Regions from separate parts of the Rhizobium sp. GCM10022189 genome, predicted to be linked through region 1. Evidence: predicted binding sites of a transcription regulator. Region 1 holds the regulator's gene; the other holds the start of a gene.
What was found. Region 1 encodes PhoB, which activates phosphate uptake and scavenging genes when phosphate is short. Its sites were predicted from a motif close to TGTCATNNANCTGTCAT; they were not measured.
Positions count from the first base shown of each region.

Region 2: a site for PhoB is predicted at 1,726-1,742, ahead of pstS (phosphate ABC transporter substrate-binding protein PstS). Genes of this name have one in related genera too.

Region 1 covers NZ_JBHSOR010000049.1:613,749-618,173, forward strand. The annotation lists gene ACFPWW_RS24100 (pyrroline-5-carboxylate reductase) at 237-1,025, shown strand; gene phoB (phosphate regulon transcriptional regulator PhoB) at 1,155-1,838, opposite strand; gene phoU (phosphate signaling complex protein PhoU) at 1,969-2,682, opposite strand; gene pstB (phosphate ABC transporter ATP-binding protein PstB) at 2,727-3,542, opposite strand; gene pstA (phosphate ABC transporter permease PstA) at 3,557-4,425, opposite strand, start outside.
Region 2 covers NZ_JBHSOR010000057.1:39,549-43,973, reverse strand. The annotation lists gene ACFPWW_RS27345 (cupin domain-containing protein) at 1-126, shown strand, start outside; gene ACFPWW_RS27340 (MarR family winged helix-turn-helix transcriptional regulator) at 136-612, opposite strand; gene ACFPWW_RS27335 (SDR family NAD(P)-dependent oxidoreductase) at 761-1,564, shown strand; gene pstS (phosphate ABC transporter substrate-binding protein PstS) at 1,857-2,879, shown strand; gene pstC (phosphate ABC transporter permease subunit PstC) at 2,968-3,945, shown strand; gene pstA (phosphate ABC transporter permease PstA) at 3,949-4,425, shown strand, end outside.

The DNA.
Region 1 (4,425 bases):
GACCACGCTGACCAACGACAATGCCGTCCGCGATGTGATGGCCAGACAATCGTCGCGCATTCAACCGTTCATGTGGATTCCTTCCTCGCAGGCAGTCCGGGAGCGGGTGCCGCAAGGCTGTGTTTCAGCCCCAGGCCGGCATGGAACGGTGGTCGCGGCGCTGTAGCGCGATTTTCTGATACAGATGCGGTATTCTCGTCGAGCAGCGCGACGCACACAGTCGCTCAGGGGTGCCAATGGAGATCGATCCAAAGCGCATGACAATCGGGTTCGTCGGGACGGGCACGATTACCGAGGCCGTCGTCACCGGTCTGGGGAAGACAGCGTTTTGCGACACACCGGTCATGCTGTCACCCCGTAACGCAGGCGTCGCCGCCCGCCTCGCGGCGGCAAACCGGAATGTGTCGATCGCTTTGGGCAACCAGGATGTTCTCGACCGATCCGATCTCGTATTCGTGGCGGTGAGGCCGCAAATTGTCGAGGAGGTCGTCCGCTCGCTGCGATTTCGGCCGGACCACCATGTCATCAGCTTTGTCGCGGTCACACCAATGGATCAGCTGCTGGCATGGATCGACCAGCCGGTTCGCCTAAGCCTGGCAATTCCCCTTCCGTTCGTCGCAGATCTTCAGGGCGCGACTGCAATCTACCCGCCCGACGAGGTTTCCCACGCCCTCTTTTCGGCGCTCGGAACAGCGATCCAGGTCGAAAACAAGGCGGAGTTCGAACTTCTCGCGGTGGCGAGCTGCCTGATGGCCACCTATTTCGGCATCCTGGACGCGACCTCGACCTGGCTGCAGAGCCAGGGGCTTTCGGGAACGGCTGGCGACGCCTACCTCCGCCAGTTGTTTTCCGGTCTCGCCCATACTGCTAGCGCAAAACCTGTCGCGCGTTTTGACGAACTCATCGGCGAGCATTCGACCAGGGGCGGATTGAATGAACAGGTGCTCGAAGACTTTCGCGCGTTTGGCGGCACTGCGGCCCTGCAAAGGGCGCTTGATCGAATTCTTGCGCGTGTCCGCCTGTAAGGCGCCGGGTCTCTCGACGTTTGCTTTCGGCGCCTGGTGTCGGCTTTCATAAGGAGTTCGGGGGGCCAGAACAAACAAACGGGCCGCCCGGCAAGCGAGCGACCCGTTCGTGACCTCCGATTGCTCGGATCAGGCTTCCATCGAATATCCCGCGCCGCGCACGGTGCGGATGACATCCTGCATGTTGGAGAAGTTCAGCGCCTTGCGCAGGCGGCCGACATGGACGTCGACGGTGCGTTCGTCCACGTAGATATCGTGGCCCCAGACGCCGTCGAGCAGCTGCGAGCGGGAGAAGACGCGGCCCGGCGACGACATCAAAAATTCCAGCAGGCGGAATTCGGTCGGGCCGAGGCGGACTTCGCGGCTCTTGCGGTGGACGCGGTGGGTTTCACGGTCAAGCTCGATATCGCCGCATTTGAGAACGGTGGAGAGAACCTCCGGGCGGGCGCGGCGCAGCATGGCCTTGACGCGGGCAACCAGTTCCGGCGTGGAGAAGGGCTTGACGACATAATCGTCCGCGCCGGTCGAAAGGCCGCGCACACGCTCGCTCTCTTCGCCGCGCGCCGTCAGCATGATGATCGGCAGGCGCTCGGTCTCCGGCCGCATGCGCAGCCGCCGGCAGAGCTCGATGCCGGAAACGCCCGGCAGCATCCAGTCCAGGATGAGCAGGTCGGGCGTGCGCTCCTGAAGCCGGATCTCGGCCTCGTCGCCACGGAGGATCGTATCCACCTCGAAACCTTCGGCCTCGAGGTTGTAGCGCAGCAGCACGCTCAGCGCCTCTTCATCTTCAACAACTGCAACTCTTGGGATCATGCGTGTCAGTCTCCTAATGCACGATCCTTAAACCGGGGGTGATTTAAGCAAGGGATCATGCAGAAAGTCGGAATTGGCTGCACCCTCGCGCGCCCCCGGGGCGGGGCGCGCGTGCAATCGGCGGCCGGGATTACTCCGTGACGGCGCCGACGGTGTTGGAGCTGTCGTCCTTCGGACGCTCGCCCTCCGGCTGGGCACCGGTTGCCATATAGTAGATCGTCTCGGCGATGTTGGTCGCGTGGTCGCCGATGCGCTCGATGTTCTTGGCGCAGAAGAGAAGATGCGTGCAGCTCGTGATGTTGCGCGGATCTTCCATCATGTAGGTCAGCAGTTCGCGGAACAGCGAGGTGTACATCGCGTCGATCTCGTCGTCGCGCTCGCGGATGGACTTGGCCTTGTCGGCCGAACGCGTCGTGTAGACGTCGAGCACTTCCTTGAGCTGGACGAGCGCCAGTTCGGAGAGGTGTTCGAGGCCGCGGGCGAGCTTGCGCGGGACGCCGGTGCTCTGCACGGCGATGACGCGCTTGGCGGTGTTCTTGCCGAGATCGCCGACGCGCTCGAGATCGGCGGCGATCCGGATCGAACCGATGATCTCGCGCAGGTCGGAGGCCATCGGCTGGCGGCGGGCGATGGTGACGATCGCCTTGTCGTTGATTTCGCGCTCGGCGTGATCGAGGATCACGTCGTCGGAAATGACCTTCTGGGCGAGCGCCGTGTCACCGTTGACGAGCGCGCGGACGGCTTCGGCGCCCATCTGTTCGGCAAGGCCGCCCATCTCGGAAATGCGCCGGGACAGGAACTTCAGATCGTCGTCGTAGGCGGAAAAAATATGTGTCGATGCCATTGGGCTTTGTCCTCGAAAATCGGGAAGGCTTCACATCGCCAAAATCAGCCGAACCGGCCCATGATATAGTCCTGGGTGCGCGGGTCGTCCGGGTTGGTGAACATCTTGTCGGTATCGTTCTCCTCGACCAGGTTGCCGAGGTGGAACATGGCCGTGCGCTGTGATACGCGAGCGGCCTGCTGCATGGAATGCGTCACGATGACGATCGTGTAGTTTTCGCGCAGCTCGTGGATCAGCTCCTCGACCTTGGCGGTCGCGATCGGGTCGAGCGCCGAGCAGGGCTCGTCCATCAGGATGACTTCCGGGCTGACGGCGACGGCGCGCGCGATGCACAGGCGCTGCTGCTGGCCGCCGGACAGGCCGGTGCCGGATTCATGCACGCGGTCCTTGACCTCGTTCCAGAGGCCGGCGCGCTGCAGGCTCGACTCGACGATCTGGTCGAGATCGGCCTTGGACTTGGCAAGGCCGTGGATGCGCGGGCCGTAGGAGACGTTTTCGTAGATCGACTTCGGGAACGGGTTCGGCTTCTGGAACACCATGCCGACGCGGGCGCGCAGTTCGACGACATCGATATCCGGATCGTAGATATCGTCGCCGTCGAGCGAAATCTTGCCGGTGACGCGGCAACCGTCGATCGTGTCGTTCATGCGGTTCAGCGAACGCAGGAAGGTGGACTTGCCGCAGCCCGACGGGCCGATCAGCGCGGTCACGGTGTTTTCGCGGATGTTCAGATTGACGTCGAAAAGCGCGCGCTTCTCGCCGTAATAAACGGAGACATCCTGACCGATCATCTTATACGGGACGTTGCTCATTTTCTGGTCCAGCGCCTTCTCAACTGCGGCTTCCGTCAACATGTTCATGATCTCTACTCCGTTTACCAGCGGCGCTCAAAGCGACGACGCAAGAGGATAGCTCCGATGTTCATGACGATGAGGAACAGGAGCAGGACGATGATGGCACCCGAGGTTCTTTCCACGAAGGCGCGCTCGGCTTCGTTGGCCCACATGTAGACCTGAACCGGAAGTGCGGTGGAGGGATCGAGCGGCGTGGTCGGCGCCTGGGCGACGAAGGCGACCATGCCGATGAGCAAGAGCGGCGCGGTTTCGCCGAGTGCGTGGGCAAGGCCGATGATCGTGCCGGTCAGGATGCCGGGCATGGCAAGCGGCAGCACATGGTGGAACACCATCTGCATCTTCGAGGCGCCGAGGCCGAGGGCGGCGGAGCGGATCGAGGGCGGCACGGCGCGCAGTGCGGCACGCGTGGCGATGATGATCGTCGGCAGCGTCATCAGCGTCAGCACCAGGCCGCCGACCAGCGAGGCCGAACGCGGCAGGCCGGCGAAGTTGATGAAGACCGACAGGCCGAGCAGGCCGTAGACGATGGAGGGGACGGCGGCGAGGTTGTTGATATTGACCTCGATCAGGTCCGTCAGCCTGTTCTTCGGCGCGAATTCCTCGAGATAGATCGAGGCGGCCACACCGATCGGCAGCGCAAGGACGAGAACGATCAGCATCAGGTAGAGCGAGCCGATGAGGGCGACGCCGAGGCCTGCGGCTTCCGGGCGGCTGGAATTGCCGTTGACGAAGAGGCCGGTGTTGAACTCCTTCTGGAGCGCACCGCTCGCCTTCAGCTGGTTCATCCAGCCGACCTGCTTGTCGTTGACCTTGCGGTTCTTCTCCTCGACCGAAAGATCGATCTGGCCCTTGTTGGCGCTGTCGATATTGGCTTCGGCGAGAACCGTGA
Region 2 (4,425 bases), on a different contig from region 1:
GTCACCGAAGACGGCGGCGGGCCTGTTCACCTGAGGGCCGGCGACCGTCTCATCCTCCAACCGGGCTTTAACGGAACCTGGGAAGTCATTGAAACGACTCGCAAAGACTATGTGATCCGCCTCTGAGGGCGCGGCTTATTCGCCGCGATTGCCGGCGCGAAAGCGGGCGGCGAAATCCCGCGAGGCAATCAGGTTCAGCGTGTCGCGCAGCGCCTTTGCCTTCTCTTCGCCGAAAAGCTGCTCGAAGTGCTCGTGCGCTTGCCGCCACAGCCCGGTCGCTTCCTGCCATTTCTCGATGCCGGCTTGCGTCAGCCTGGCGCGCTTGACGCGGCGATCCTTCTCGTCGGGCACGAGTTCAACCAGTCCGTCGCGGATCAGCGGCTTCAGCGTGTGGCCGAGGGCCGAAAGATCCATCACCATGCTCTCGGCCAGCGCCTTGAGCGACGAGCCGGAATTCATGTGGATCTGCGTGATCAGCGTATATTGCGTGCCGCGAAGGCCGCTCGCGTCGATGGCGTCGTCATAGAGCTGGCCGAGCTGCCTTGTGGCGCGCTTCAGCGCGCTGTTGCTGCAGACCTGCCAGCCCTCGAAAAGTGTCGTCCGTTTGTTCATCACCGTTCTCCTGCGGCCGATGTCTCCAGTCTATTGCGATCCGTCAATCGCCGCCGCGCTTATTTTTCAGCGTGCCCCTTGCACATATTCTCCTCCCTTCTCAAATAGTGGCATATACCACTAAATTCCAGTCGTGAAAGGATGGAACATGTCTGCCTCTACTCTCGGAACTGCCCTTGTTACCGGCGCCTCGTCGGGCATCGGCGCAACCTATGCCGACCGTCTCGCCAGACGCGGCTACGATCTGCTGCTCGTCGCCCGCGACGCCTCCCGCCTGAATGCGCTCGCCGCAAAGCTTTCGGCGGAGCAGGGGGGCAAGGTGGATGTGCTTCCGGCGGACCTGACCAGGCGGGAAGACGTGCGCAAGGTCGAGCAGCGCCTGCGTGACGACGAGGCGATCACGCTTCTCGTCAACAATGCCGGTATCGGCCCGAAGGGCGCGCTGCTGGACGACGATATCGATTACCTCGAAACCATGATCGAGCTGAACGTGGTTGCCGCAAACCGGCTTGCCGTAGCCGCCGCCCAGATTTTTGCCGGGCGCGGCAAGGGCGCGGTCGTCAACATCGCTTCCGTCGTCGCCTTCATTCCCGAGCGTTTCAACGGCACCTACAGCGCCACCAAGGCTTTTGTGCTGAACCTCACTCATGCGCTGCATGCCGAAGCCGGCACCAGGGGCGTCAAGTTCCAGGCCGTGCTGCCGGGGCTGACCCGCACCGAGATCTTCGAGCGCGCCGGCCGCTCCTTCGACCACTTCCCGCCGTCCATGGTGATGGATGTGACCGACATGGTGGATGCCGCTCTCGCAGGCTTCGACCAGGGCGAACTGATCACCATTCCCTCTCTGCCTGAAATCGCCGATTTCGACGCTTTCACGGCCGCCCGCCACGGCCTCGGCCCCAACCTTTCCCATGACAGGCCGGCGCCCCGTTACGGCATTTCCCGGGCCTGATTGCGACAATTGCCGGCAGGGCTGCGGCAATCGACCGCAGCCCTGCGGCAATCGCGCCGCACCCTCTTCACTAAAGCTTTGTTAACGCCCGATTCATTCGGAAAGTCAGTGACTTCAGCAACTTATGCACAGCCTTGCATCGCACCTTGCCTGTCACAAACTGTCATCAAACTGTAATAATAGGCGCCTAGCCCCCCTGCTGTGACGGGGAAATTCAGCGCCCTCGATAATGGACACCCCCTCCATGGCGCCGGACCTCGTCGTCCTTTCGTTCCATCAGGGAAGAGTCCAAATGCTCACCAAGAAACTTCTTTCGGCCTGCCTCGGCGCTGGCCTGGTTGCCGCGCTGGCAGTCTCGGCCTCTGCTGCCGATATTACCGGTGCCGGTTCGACCTTCGTCTACCCGGTTCTTTCGAAGTGGTCGGCAGACTACAACAAGGAAACCGGCGACAAGCTGAACTACCAGTCGATCGGTTCGGGCGGCGGTATTGCCCAGATCAAGGCTGCAACGGTTGACTTCGGCGCTTCCGACGCCCCGCTCAAGCCGGAAGACCTGACGGCCGGCGGTTTCGGCCAGTTCCCGCTCGTTGTCGGCGGCATCGTTCCCGTCATCAACGTCAAAGGCATCAAATCAGGCGAACTCAAGCTCTCCGGCAAGGTTCTCGCCGATATCTACCTCGGCAACGTCACCAAGTGGAACGACAAGGCAATCGCCGACCTGAACCCCGGCCTGAAGCTGCCCGACAGCCAGATCGCCGTCGTTCACCGTTCGGACGGCTCGGGCACCTCCTTCAATTGGACGAACTTCTTCTCCAAGGTCAACGAAGACTGGAAGACCAAGGTCGGTGAAGGCACCGCCGTCAACTGGCCGGTCGGCATCGGCGGCAAGGGCAACGAAGGCGTCGCCGCTTACGTCACCCGCGTCAAGGATTCGATCGGCTACGTCGAATATGCCTACGCCCTGCAGAACAAGCTGCCCTACGTTCTCGTCCAGAACGCGGCCGGCCAGTATCCGAAGCCGAACGCCGAAAGCTTCTCGGCTGCCGCTGCCAGCGCCGAATGGGGCAAGGCCCAGGACTTCTACCTGATCATGACCAACGCTCCGGGCGAGAAGGCCTGGCCGATCACGGCAACCACCTGGGCGATCATGTACAAGGAGCCGAAGGATGCCGCCCGCTCCAAGGCTGCTTTCTCCTTCTTCAAGTGGGCTCTCGAAAAGGGCCAGAAGGAAGCGTCCTCGCTCGATTACGTCCCGCTTCCGGAGACCCTCGTGAAGCAGATCGAGGATTACTGGACAGCCTCCTTCAAGAGCTGATCCTGACGAAACTGCGGTCGGGGCGGGAAGCTTGGCTTTCCGCCCCGAATGCCGTTGACACCCCCTCAAAGCAGCAGAGCGTACGGATATGAGCGAAGCATTGGCATCGCTGCCCGCCGAGACCGCGGGCGTGAAGCGCCGCGACGGCGCTGCAGGCGATCGTATTTTCTATTGGATAGTCTTGGGCTGCGGCCTGTTTGTCCTGGTCGCCCTGCTGGCAGCGGCGATCTCCATGGCCATGGGCGGGCTGCTGGCGTTCCGCACCTTCGGTTTCGGCTTCCTGACCGGCACGGACTGGGATCCGGTCGCCGAGAAGTTTGCCGGCCTCGTGCCGATCTACGGCACGCTGGTCACGTCGGCGCTCGCCATGGTCATCGGCGTTCCCGTCAGTCTCGGCATTGCGGTTTTCATCACCGAGGTGGCGCCGCGCTCCGTTCGCGGGCCGATCGGCGGTGCCGTCGAGCTTCTGGCCGGCATCCCCTCGATCATCTACGGCATGTGGGGCCTCTTCACCTTCGCGCCCTTCATGTCGGATTATATCCAGCCGGTGCTGATCGACTGGCTCGGCCCGATCCCCCTGATCGGTGCCCTGTTCTCCGGCGCTCCGCTCGGCATCGGCATGCTGACCTCGGGCATCGTGCTGGCGATCATGATCATCCCCTTCATTTCCTCGGTCATGCGCGATGTCTTCCTGGTCGTTCCGGCGCAGCTCAAGGAATCGGCCTATGCACTCGGTTCGACCCGGTGGGAAGTGGTGCGCGACATCGTCATTCCGCACACCCGCACCGCCGTCGTCGGCGGCATCTTCCTCGGTCTCGGCCGCGCGCTCGGCGAGACGATGGCGGTGACGTTCGTGCTCGGCAACACCCATAACATCGCCATATCGCTGATGGAGCCCGGCACCTCGATTGCCGCAACGCTCGCCAACGAATTCGCCGAGGCGTCCGACGATCTCTACCGGTCGTCGCTCGCAGCCCTCGGCCTCATCCTCTTCGTCGTCACCTTCATCGTTCTGGCCGCCGCCAAGCTCATGCTGGTGCGCATGGCAAGGCAGAGGGGGGAATAATCCATGGCTACCTATTCCGGCTCCCTCTACCGTCGCCGCCAGCTCGGCAGCGCCATCGCGCTGACGCTCTGCGGTATCGCCACCGTGCTTGGCCTCGTCTTCCTCGTCTGGATCCTCTGGACGACGCTCGTCCACGGCCTGTCGGCGCTCAGCCCCAGCCTCGTCACCGAAATGACGCCGCCGCCCGGCGAAGACGGCGGCGGTCTTGCCAACGCCTTCATGGGCAGCCTGCTGATGGTCGTGCTCGCCGTCGTCATCGGCACGCCGATCGGCGTGCTGGCCGGCACCTACCTGTCGGAATTCGCCCGCGGCAAGCGGCTCGGCGAGGCGATCCGCTTCGTCAACGACATCCTGCTCTCGGCCCCGTCGATCATCATCGGCCTGTTCGTCTACGAGCTGGTCGTGCGCCCGACGGCGCGTTTCTCCGGCTTTGCCGGCGGCATCGCGCTCGCCTTCATCTTCCTGCCTGTCGTGGTGCGC